DNA from 2 places in the Streptomyces sp. NPDC087263 genome. Region 1 is predicted to be linked to the other one. Evidence: riboswitches for the same ligand, from Rfam matches in the RefSeq annotation. Region 1 holds a riboswitch; the other holds the start of a gene.
The links. A riboswitch is a leader RNA that binds a small molecule or an ion and turns the genes downstream of it on or off. The one in region 1 is predicted to bind thiamine pyrophosphate.

Region 2: linked by a shared signal. The riboswitch ahead of thiC (phosphomethylpyrimidine synthase ThiC) and the one ahead of ACIPC1_RS05725 (thiamine ABC transporter substrate binding subunit) in region 1 are both predicted to bind thiamine pyrophosphate.

What each region holds. Positions count from the first base shown of each region.
Region 1 covers NZ_JBIUYT010000002.1:110,339-116,291, reverse strand. Annotated here, with positions in the region: gene frr (ribosome recycling factor) at 144-701, shown strand; gene ACIPC1_RS05735 (phosphatidate cytidylyltransferase) at 701-1,831, shown strand; gene rlmN (23S rRNA (adenine(2503)-C(2))-methyltransferase RlmN) at 1,945-3,051, shown strand; TPP riboswitch at 3,100-3,218, shown strand; gene ACIPC1_RS05725 (thiamine ABC transporter substrate binding subunit) at 3,298-4,389, shown strand; gene ACIPC1_RS05720 (ABC transporter permease) at 4,365-5,953, shown strand, end outside.
Region 2 covers NZ_JBIUYT010000004.1:115,596-121,548, forward strand. Annotated here, with positions in the region: gene ACIPC1_RS13825 (hypothetical protein) at 1-739, shown strand, start outside; gene thiC (phosphomethylpyrimidine synthase ThiC) at 885-2,708, opposite strand; TPP riboswitch at 2,701-2,857, opposite strand; gene ACIPC1_RS13835 (YibE/F family protein) at 2,929-4,581, shown strand; gene ACIPC1_RS13840 (SsgA family sporulation/cell division regulator) at 4,685-5,122, opposite strand; gene ACIPC1_RS13845 (IclR family transcriptional regulator) at 5,222-5,953, opposite strand, start outside.

The DNA of each region.
Region 1 (5,953 bases):
AACCCTGACCGGGCACGGACCCCGACCGGGGGATGGACAATGTCCTGCCGGTCCGGAACCGTGCAGGAACAAGACGCGACGCAGCCGGCTGCCACCCCTACGAGGAACAGCTGCCGGGCCTACTCAAGACGCAGGAGCAAGTGGTGATCGAAGAGACCCTCCTCGAGGCCGAGGAGAAGATGGAGAAGGCCGTCGTGGTCGCCAAGGAGGACTTCGCCGCGATCCGCACCGGTCGTGCGCACCCGGCGATGTTCAACAAGATCGTGGCGGACTACTACGGTGCACTGACGCCGATCAACCAGCTGGCCTCGTTCTCGGTGCCCGAGCCGCGCATGGCGGTGGTGACCCCGTTCGACAAGAGCGCGATGCGCAACATCGAGCAGGCGATCCGCGACTCCGACCTCGGCGTCAACCCGAGCAACGACGGCAACATCATCCGGGTGGTGTTCCCGGAGCTGACCCAGGAGCGCCGCAAGGAGTTCATCAAGGTCGCCAAGACCAAGGGTGAGGACGCCAAGATCTCGATTCGCTCCGTCCGCCGCAAGGCGAAGGAGACCATCGACAAGCTGATCAAGGACGGCGAGGTCGGCGAGGACGAGGGCCGCCGTGCGGAGAAGGAACTCGACGACACCACGGCGAAGTACGCCGCTCAGGTGGACGAGCTCCTGAAGCACAAGGAAGCGGAGCTGCTCGAGGTCTGATGAACGACTCTTCCTGGGCGCCGCCGCCACAAGCCGGGTACTGGGGGCCGTCCGAGCAGGGGCCTGTCCAGGGGGCTGCCCCGGCGGGTCCCCCATACGATGCGTATGACGCGCAGCACACTCGCCCCATGCCCATCGTGCCCGACGTACCCGAACATGGCGGAGACCAGGATGACGACCGGGGGGCCGCTCGGCTGAGCGGTCCCCTGTTCCGCGACGACACACCGGCGACGGCGCCGCCCTACGGAGGCCCGTCGCAGAAGCCGCAGGAGCCCATGCCCAGCGACCCACAGCCCGCCTCCGCACCGCAGAAGAAGAGCGCGGGACGGGACCTGGGCGCGGCCATAGGGGTGGGCGTCGGGCTCGGCGCGGTGATCATCGCGTCGTTGTTCATCGTCAAGGCCGTCTTCATCGGCGTGATAGCGGTCGCTGTGGTCGTGGGGCTGTGGGAGCTCACATCGCGGCTGGAGGAGCGCAAGGGCATCAAGGCGCCTCTCGTGCCGCTGGCGCTCGGCGGTGCGGCGATGGTCGTCTCCGGTTACGTCCGGGGCGCCGAGGGTGCGTGGGTGGCGATGGCACTCACCGCGCTGGCCGTCCTGGTCTGGCGCATGACGGAGCCCCCCGAGGGCTATCTGAAGGACGTCACGGCCGGTGTGTTCGCGGCCTTCTACATCCCGTTCCTGGCCACGTTCGTCGCGCTGATGCTCGCGGCCGACGACGGCTCATGGCGGGTGCTCACGTTCCTGCTGCTCGCCGTGGTCAGTGACACGGGCGCGTACGCGATCGGCTGGCGCTTCGGCAAGCACAAGCTGGCGCCGCGCATCAGCCCCGGCAAGACCCGCGAGGGCCTGGTCGGAGCGGTCACTTTCGCGATGGCCGCGGGTGCGCTGTGCATGGAGTTCCTGATCGACGACGGCACCTGGTGGCAGGGCCTGCTCCTGGGCCTCGCGGTCGCCGCCAGCGCCACGCTGGGCGACCTCGGCGAGTCCATGATCAAGCGGGACCTGGGCATCAAGGACATGGGCACGCTGCTGCCGGGTCACGGCGGGATCATGGACCGGTTGGACTCGCTGTTGCCCACAGCTCCGGTGGTGTGGCTGCTGTTGGTGATCTTCGTCGGGTCGGGCTGACCTGCTGTTGTGTATGCGTCTGTACGTCGCTGACGTGCGGGTTTGTCGGTGAGGGGCTCGTTGTCCACAGGGCGGCGAGTCCCTCTCCGTATGTCTGCGACACTGGTACGGCCATGCCTAAGCCCGGAGAACTCACATTCGTCGCCCCGCGCGGAGCCAAGAAGCCGCCGCGGCATCTTGCCGATCTCACGCCCGCTGAGCGTAAGGAAGCGGTTGCCGCGATCGGTGAGAAGCCGTTTCGTGCCAAGCAGCTGTCGCAGCACTACTTCGCGCGGTACGCGCACGACCCCGCGGAGTGGACGGACATCCCGGCCGCCTCGCGCGGGAAGCTTCAGGAGGCGTTGCTTCCCGAGCTGATGACGGTCGTGCGGCATCTGTCGACCGACCAGGAGACCACTCGCAAGACCTTGTGGCGGCTGTTCGACGGCACGCTCGTCGAGTCCGTGCTGATGCGGTACCCGGACCGGGTGACCATGTGCATCAGCTCGCAGGCCGGGTGCGGCATGAACTGCCCGTTCTGTGCGACCGGGCAGGCCGGGCTCGACCGGAACCTCTCCACCGGCGAGATCGTGCACCAGATCGTCGATGGCATGCGGGCGCTTCGGGACGGCGAGATCCCGGGTGGTCCGTCGCGGCTCAGCAACATCGTCTTCATGGGGATGGGTGAGCCGCTGGCCAACTACAAGAGGGTGGTCGGGGCGATCCGCGCGCTGACCGACCCCGAGCCGGACGGGCTCGGCCTCTCGCAGCGGGGCATCACCGTGTCGACCGTCGGGCTCGTCCCGGCGATCAACCGGTTCTCCGACGAGGGCTTCAAGTGCCGCCTCGCCATCTCCCTGCACGCGCCCGACGACGAGCTGCGCGACACCCTCGTCCCCGTGAACACGCGGTGGCAGGTGCGGGAGGTGCTGGACGCCGGCTGGGAGTACGCGGCGAAGTCCGGGCGCCGGCTCTCCATCGAGTACGCGCTGATCAGGGACATCAACGACCAGGCCTGGCGTGGCGACCGGCTCGGGCGGATGCTCAAGGGCAAGCCCGTGCATGTCAATCTCATCCCGCTGAACCCGACGCCGGGTTCGAAGTGGACCGCCTCGCGGCCCGAGGACGAGAAGGCGTTCGTCGAGGCGATCGCGGCCCACGGGGTGCCGGTCACCGTTCGGGACACCCGCGGTCAGGAGATCGACGGGGCGTGCGGTCAGCTCGCGGCCACCGAGCGGTAACCTGGGCAACATGGCTGCGTACGTGCATCCTTAGGTACCTACATCTTCATATTCCGACAGGGGAGCGCCACAGCGCTGAGAGTGCGGTAGCCGGGCCACCGGTGGGCCGCAGACCCTCAGAACCTTGCCCAGGTCATTCTGGGTAGGAAGTTCGGTCAATACTCAAGCTGTTGCGCCCTGCCCGGGAACTGTCAGAGGTTCCCGGGCAGGGCCGCGTCTCTTCCTGGTCATCCCAGGAGGAATTCAGTGAGCAAGAAGAAGACGATCACGGCCGTCGTCGCTGTCGGTGTGGGGTTGGGGCTCGTCACGCTCTCCGCGTGCGGCTCGACCGATTCCGGTTCCGGGAGCGGTGGTGACTCCAAGACGGTGACTCTCGTCAGCCATGACTCCTTCGCCTATTCCAAGGACGTGCTGAGCGCCTTCGAGAAGGAGTCCGGGTACACGGTCAAGGTCCTCAAGGACGGCGACGCGGGGCAGGCCGTCAACAAGGCGATCCTCACCAAGGACAACCCGCAGGGCGACGTCTTCTTCGGCGTCGACAACACCCTGCTGTCCCGCGCGCTCGACAACGGGCTCTTCCAGTCGTACGACGCCAAGGGCTCGGACCAGATCCTCCCGGAGTACCGGGTCGACGAGGACAAGCACCGGGTGACGCCCATCGACACGGGCGACATCTGCGTCAACTACGACAAGGCCTACTTCAGCGAGCACAAGCTGACGCCGCCGCAGTCCTTCGAGGATCTGATCAAGCCCGAGTACAAGAACCTGCTCGTCACCGAGAACGCCTCCACCTCCTCGCCTGGCCTCGGCTTCCTGCTCGGGACCGCGGCGAAGTACGGGGACGACGGCTGGCAGGACTACTGGACCAAGCTCAAGGCCAACGGCGTCGAGGTCGTCGACGGCTGGGAGCAGGCGTACAACGAGGACTTCTCCGGGTCCGCGGGCGGCAAGAAGGCCAAGGCGGACCGTCCGCTCGTCGTCTCCTACGCCTCCTCGCCGCCCGCCGAGGTCATCTACGCCGACCCGAAGCCGACGACCGCGCCGACCGGCGTCGCGACCGGCACCTGCTTCCGGCAGGTCGAGTACGCGGGGCTGCTGAGCAACGCGAAGAACACCAAGGGCGGCGAGGCGCTCATCGACTTCCTGATCACCAAGCAGTTCCAGGACGACATGCCGCTGAACATGTTCGTCTACCCGGTGGTGGAGGGCGCGAAGGTGCCGGCCGAGTTCACGGAGTTCGGGCCGCAGGCCAAGGACCCCGAGACCATGGCCCCCAGCAAGATCGCCGAGAACCGTGACCAGTGGGTCAAGTCGTGGACCTCACTCGTACTGAAGTAACGCCCCGGGCGCGAAGGAAGTCCCGTCGGGGAGGTGCGGCGCGGCTCGGGCTGATGGCCCTGCCGATCGCGTTCTTCGGCGTCTTCTTCGCCTACCCCGTGGCGGCGATCGTGGCCCGCGGCCTCAAGGTCGACGGGGTCTGGCAGTTCGGGCGGATCGGGGATGTCCTCGCGCAGTCCGACATCCGGCACGTGTTGTGGTTCACCACCTGGCAGGCGCTTGCCTCGACCGCGCTCACACTGCTGATCGCGCTCCCCGGCGCGTACGTCTTCGCGCGTTTCGATTTCAGGGGCAAGCAGGTGCTGCGGGCGGTGGTGACCGTGCCGTTCGTGCTGCCGACGGTCGTCGTCGGTACGGCGTTCCTGGCGCTGGTCGGCCGGGGCGGGCTGCTGGACGAACTGTGGGGCGTACGGCTCGACACCACCGTCTGGGCGATCCTGCTCGCGCACGTCTTCTTCAACTACGCGGTCGTCGTCCGTACCGTCGGCGGGCTCTGGTCGCAGCTCGACCCGCGTCAGGAGGAGGCCGCCCGGATGCTCGGCGCCTCCCGGTTCGCGGCCTGGCGCAAGGTGACGCTGCCGGCCCTGAGCCCGGCCGTTGCCGCCGCCGCGCTGATGGTGTTCCTCTTCACCTTCACCTCCTTCGGTGTGGTGCAGATCCTCGGCGGTCCCACCTTCTCGACCCTCGAAGTCGAGATCTACCGGCAGACCTCGGAGATCTTCGACCTCTCCACGGCGGCGGTGCTGACGATCATCCAGTTCGTGGCGGTGGGCGCGATCCTCGCCGTGCACGCCTGGACCGTACGGCGCCGGGAGACCGCCCTGCGTCTGGTGGCCCCGGAGACGACCGCACGCCGGCCACGCGGTGCCGGGCAGTGGGCGCTGCTCGCCGGGGTCCTCGCGACCATCGCCGTGCTGCTCGTGCTGCCGCTCGCTGTGCTGGTCCAACGCTCCCTGGGCGCCCCCGACTTCGGGTACTACAGGGCGCTGACGACCGACGACAGCGGCATCTTCCTCGTCCCGCCGATCGAGGCCATCGGCAACTCGCTGCAGTACGCGCTCGCCGCCACCGCCATCGCCGTACTCATCGGCGGTCTGGCGGCCGCCGCCCTCACCAGACGGGCGGGCCGTCTCGTACGAGGCTTCGACGCGCTGCTGATGCTGCCGCTGGGCGTGTCGGCGGTGACCGTCGGGTTCGGGTTCCTGATCGCGCTGGACGAGCCACCGCTCAACCTCAGAAGCAGCTGGATCCTGGTGCCGCTCGCGCAGGCACTGGTCGGTGTCCCCTTCGTCGTACGGACGATGCTGCCCGTGCTGCGGGCGGTGGACGGGCGTTTGCGGGAGGCCGCCGCGGTGCTCGGGGCGTCGCCGTGGCGGGTGTGGCGCGAGGTCGATCTGCCGATGGTGCGGCGGGCGCTGCTGGTCGCGGCCGGGTTCGCCTTCGCGGTGTCGCTGGGCGAGTTCGGGGCGACCGTCTTCATCGCACGGCCCGACAATCCCACGCTGCCGGTCGCCGTGGCCCGGCTGCTCGGGCGCGCGGGCGACCTCAACTACGGCCAGGCGAT
Region 2 (5,953 bases), on a different contig from region 1:
TCCGGAACAACTGCGCACCATGGCGCTCAACGCCACCGCGCTCATCGCGGTGGCAGCGGCAACCGAGTACCAGCACTACGTGAAGGTCCGTGAGGAACTGCGTCAGCCGGCGCCGAGCACCCCGCCTGTCCGCAAGGAAGCCGGTTCCGCCGAGCCGGGTTCGAGCGCGATGGGGCTCGCCGCCACCGTGGGGGAGGTCACCGAGTCAGCCGGAGCGGGCGCCATCGCCGTCGTCGCGGTGCTCGCCCCCGTCCTCGCCGGGACAGCCGCGGCGATATTCCTGCTCGTGGGGTACATCCTGAAGATGATCACCCCCGAGCCGGCGTTCGCCAAGACCCTCCTGACCACCGGGTGGGTCTTCGGCGCGGTCACGGCGGCCGCGATTCTGGTCGCCGCGGTCGGACTCCTGCTCACCGCCCTGCGCAACGGCTCGTCCTCGCTCCAGGCCGGAGCACACGGCGAGCTCGACGAACAGGTCGCCCGGGCCAGGGAAGCCTGGCGCGAGGCTCTGCTGGAGCGCGGCATCCTGCCGTTCCTCCGGGAGGCTCTCGCGGATCCGGGCTCGGCAACATTCGGCCGTCCGTCGCCGACACCGACGAGCCGCATGCCGCAACTGGGCTACAACCGGCCGGGGTTCAGCAGCCCCGACGGCGGCCCGGCAGCCGGCCAACGCCCGAGCTACTCAAGCCCGGACTTCTCCAGCCCGGACTTCGGAGGGCCCGAACACCAGCCGGAGTGACACCCGGCCGTGACCGCGCCGCTCAACCTCCAACCGCCCGAGCTCGCCGGCTACATGCTCGAACACGTCGCAGCCTGCGGAGCCCGCCGACCGGGCAGTGCACCGGACCTGTCCCAACAGCCCCGGCGCACTGCCCGCGTTCCAGTCAGTCAGCCAGCGGCAGATACACCCGGTTCCCGCTCGCCGCGAACTCCTTCGACTTCTGCAGCATCCCCTCGGCGACCTCCTCGGCGGAGGCCCCCGCGGCCGCCGTACCGCCGAACTGCTCGGTGATGCTGTGGCTGATCTTCATGGAGCAGAACTTCGGCCCGCACATGGAGCAGAAGTGGGCTGTCTTGGCAGGCTCGGCCGGGAGGGTCTCGTCGTGGAACTCCCGTGCCGTGTCGGGGTCGAGGGCCAGGTTGAACTGGTCCTCCCAGCGGAACTCGAAACGGGCGTCGGACAGCGCGTCGTCCCATACCTGCGCACCTGGGTGCCCCTTGGCGAGGTCGGCTGCGTGGGCGGCGATCTTGTAGGTGATGACGCCGGTCTTCACGTCGTCACGGTTGGGCAGGCCCAAGTGCTCCTTGGGCGTGACATAGCAGAGCATGGCCGTGCCCCACCAGGCGATCATCGCGGCACCGATACCGGAGGTGATGTGGTCGTACGCCGGAGCGACGTCCGTCGTCAGCGGGCCGAGCGTATAGAACGGAGCTTCATCACAGATCTCCTGCTGAAGGTCGATGTTCTCCTTGATCTTGTGCATCGGGACATGTCCCGGGCCCTCGATCATGGTCTGAACGTTGAAACGCTTCGCGATCGTGTTGAGTTCCCCGAGCGTCCTCAACTCCGCGAACTGCGCCGCGTCGTTGGCGTCCGCGATCGACCCCGGCCGCAGCCCGTCCCCGAGCGAGTACGTGACGTCGTACGCGGCGAGGATCTCGCACAGTTCCTCGAAGTTCTCGTAGAGGAAGCTTTCCTGGTGGTGGGCCAGGCACCACGCCGCCATGATCGAGCCGCCGCGCGAGACGATACCGGTCTTGCGGTTCGCGGTGAGCGGTACGAACGGCAGGCGCACGCCCGCGTGGACCGTCATGTAGTCCACACCCTGCTCGGCCTGCTCGATGACCGTGTCCTTGTAGATCTCCCAGGTCAGCTCCTCGGCGCGGCCGTCCACCTTCTCCAAGGCCTGGTAGAGCGGCACGGTGCCGATCGGCACGGGGGAGTTGCGCAGTACCCACTCACGGGTGGTGTGGATGTTGCGGCCGGTGGACAGGTCCATGACCGTGTCCGCGCCCCACTTCGTGGCCCAGGTCATCTTGTCCACCTCCTCCTCGATGGAGGAGGTCACCGCGGAGTTGCCGATGTTCGCGTTGACCTTCACCAGGAACCGCTTGCCGATGATCATCGGCTCGATCTCCGGATGGTTGACGTTCACGGGCAGCACCGCGCGACCGGCGGCGATCTCCTCGCGTACGACCTCGGCGGCGACGTTCTCGCGAACCGCCACGAACTCCATCTCGGGCGTGATCTCACCGCGCCGGGCGTACGCGAGCTGTGTCACGGCCTGTCCGGAGCGGCCACGGCGCGGCTGGCGCGGCCGCCCCGGGAAGACCGCGTCGAGGTTACGGAGGCCGCCGCGCGGTGAGGTGTGCTTGACCCCGTCGTCCTCAGGACGGATCGGGCGGCCCGCGTATTCCTCGGTGTCGCCGCGGGCGATGATCCAGTTCTCACGCAGCGGTGCCAGACCCCTGCGTACGTCGGTGTCGACGGTCGGATCGGTGTACGGGCCGGAGGTGTCGTACAGCGTGACGGACTGGCCGTTGGTGAGGTGTACCTGACGGACCGGCACCCGCAGATCGGGGCGCGAACCCTCGACGTACGCCTTGTGCCAGCCGATGGACTGCCCGGCCCCGTCGTTCTGGGCAGGGGAAGAAGCCCCGTCCGTCTGACTGGAGGCAGACGTGCCTACTACGTCCTTGTTGGTCATGAGACCTACTCCCTACGCCGGCATTACCCGGTAACAGGTTCGGCGGTCGACGCAGCGGATTCCGTCTGCCGATGTTTCATGTGAAACATCGCTGAGACGAAGGTCAGCGCCCTCTCAGCCCGGTGCTCCGAGCTCCCGCGTGTGCAAAGGTGCCTCCACGCTAGCGTCACATCGGGCGCGCTGAACAGTGGGCCCCGTCCGTTCTTGCGATGATCGGTCGGTGACCACGATGCAGCAGCCCCCTATTCCGCCGTCCGAGCCGCCGCACGGACATGGTCCCGGCGACGGTCACGGGCACGGCCGCGGCCACGACCAAGGGCACGGACCTGGTGGCGGCAGAGGGCGCGGCGACGTCCCGGGGCCGGGCGGTAGGCAGGAGCCTGGCGGCGGCCACGGGCCTGGTGGCGGGCAGGGGCCTGGTGGTGGGCAGGGGGCCGGTGGGTGGCATGGGCCCGGTGACGGCCCGGGAGCAGGCGGCGGGCAGGAGCCTGGCGGCGGCCATGGGGCTGGTGGCGGCCAGGGGTCCGGCGACAGCCACGGCCATTCGCACAGTCACAGCCATGGCCCCGCCGCCCCCGTCTCCAAGCATCTGCGCAAGGTCATCGGCGCGGTGCTGATCCCGTTCGCCGCCGCGGTCGTCGTGGGGCTCGTGGTGCTCTGGCCGGGGGGCGCCCCGGGGCACGAGCGCACCGGCGTCGGTTTCGACCGGCAGACCCAGCAGGCGACGGTCACCAAGATCGACAAGGTGGACTGCGATTCCGTGAACGCCTCGGGGGAGACCCCGACCGGCGACACGTCCACCGCCGAGGGCTCCTCGGCACAGCAACAGGCGACGGGTGACTGCAAAAAGGCGACGATCCGGGTCGACACCGGCAGCGACAAGGGCCGTACGTTCACCGAGATCGTCCAGCCGGACCAGTCACGCCAGTTGCACCAGGGCGAGAAGGTCGTGGTCGCGTACGAGCCCTCCGCGCCGAAGGACTTGCAGTACTCGGTCAGCGATGTGAACCGCAGGATCCCGATGACACTGCTCGCCGGGATCTTCGCGCTGGTCGTCGTGGGGGTGGGCCGGCTGCGCGGTGTCATGGCGCTGGTCGCACTGGCCGTCAGCTTCATGATCCTGACGTTCTTCATCCTGCCCGCCATCCTGCAGGGCTCGAACCCGCTGGGCGTGGCGGTCGTCGGGGCAAGCGCCATCATGCTGATCGCCCTCTACATGTGCCATGGCCTCTCGGCCCGGACATCGGTGGCGGTGATCGGCACCCTGCTCTCGCTGCTGCTGATCGGGTTTCTCGGCTCCGTGTTCATCAGCTGGGCCGCGCTGACCGGCAACACGGACGACAACACCGGCCTGATCCACGGGTTGTATCCGAACATCGACATGAGCGGTCTGCTGCTCGCGGGCGTCATCATCGGTTCGCTCGGTGTGCTCGACGACGTGACGGTGACGCAGACCTCCGCGGTCTGGGAGCTGCACGAGGCGAATCCGGCGATGGGCTGGCGGGGGCTGTACCGCGCGGGCATCCGCATCGGCCGCGACCACATCGCCTCGGTCGTCAACACGCTCGTCCTGGCGTACGCGGGCGCGGCGCTGCCCCTCCTGCTGCTCTTCTCGATCGCAGAGAGCAGCGTGGGCACTGTCGCCAACAGCGAACTGGTCGCCGAGGAGATCGTGCGCACCCTGGTCGGATCGATCGGCCTGGTCGCCTCTGTTCCGGTCACCACCGCACTGGCCGCCCTGGTCGTCTCGGCCGACCGCACGGGGGCTCCGGCCGGCCTGCCCGGGGCTGGGGCTCCTGGCGACCCTGCGGAGCCCGTGGGGGCCGCCAGGACGCCGGTACGCGGCGGGAAGGGCCGCCGCCGCAAGCACTGAAGCCACGTGGCGCCCAAGGGCACTTGACGCGCGCCGCGACCGCTGTCCCGTACGCGGGGCCGGTTGAGAGGAAGCGTTACTCCACTCGGGAGCGAGGCGGCGCTCAGCCCGCGCTCTGCTCCTCCGCCAGGATGCGGTCCAGCGCCTCGTCGAGGTGGGTGTCGAAGTCGGCGAGGGAGCGCTCCTGCCCGAGCGGCACCAGCTTGTCCGTGCGGTCGAGGAACGCCACGAGCGGCGCCGCACCGGACCTGAACAGCGCGTGATCACCGCCGACCTGAAGCCGGATCAGCACCTCACCGAACGCGTCCGGGTCGGCGGGTGCGATGTGCACATCGCCGTCGCCACACGGCCGGCCCACGCCGTCGACCAGCAACTCCCGTCCGAACGCCCAGGTCACAGGTGCGTCGCCGGGCAAGTGAAAGGTCAGCCGCACGGCGTACGGATCACAGGTCTCGTAGCGCAGCTCCACCGGAATCCGGAAGGAGAGCTCCTCCGACACGAGGAAGCTCATCATGACCTCTGCCTGTACCGACTCACGCATCGCCTACCCCGTCGTTTGCGGTCGACTGGCCAGGAATCGTCCCCCTGACACTGCTGGAATCTTGCTCAACGTACACGGCAGATCACAAGGAGTGAGTTTTCAGATACTGATAGAGATGGCGAGTGTCCCTTGCGCCCTGCCGATTTCCCCTTGCAACTGGCGTGCGGCGGGCAGGAGTCGGGCGGCCTGGTGCGACGGTACGGAGATGGCCACGGTCGATGCGGTGGTGCCGACGGTGATGGGAATCGCGGCGCAGACCGTGCCCAGCGCGTACTCCTGTCGTTCGATCACGGGCTCCATCCGCCCAATGCGTTCCAGGCGCCGCAACAGACTGTCACTGTCACGCACCGTGTACGGAGTGATCGACTGCACCGGATAGCGGTCGAGATGATCCCTGCGGGCCTTCTCGTCCAGCTGCGACAGCAAACACTGGCCGATCGCGTGGGCGTGCCCGGTCTCCCGGAAGTCGGCCCACTCCTGGACCGCGGGATTGCCCGGGGTGTCGGCGACGGACAGGACCTCGATCTCACCGTCGCGGTACGTCGCGTAGTACACCGGTACGCCGATCGAATCGCGCCAGTGCGCGAGTACGTCGCTCATCGTGCTGCGACGTTTCTGCTGGGCTCCGCTACTGCTCAACCGCTCGGCGGCCTCACCGAGGAAGAACAGCCCCTTCTCTCGGCGCAGATAGCCCTCGTGGGCCAGAGTGCGCAGCAGGTGGTACGCCGTCGGAAGCGCGAGCCCCGCCTCCCGGGCGAGCTGTTTGGCGGGCGCTCCGTGCTCACGCGCGGCTACGGCCTCCAGAAGGCGCATCGCCCGCTGGACGGAGCC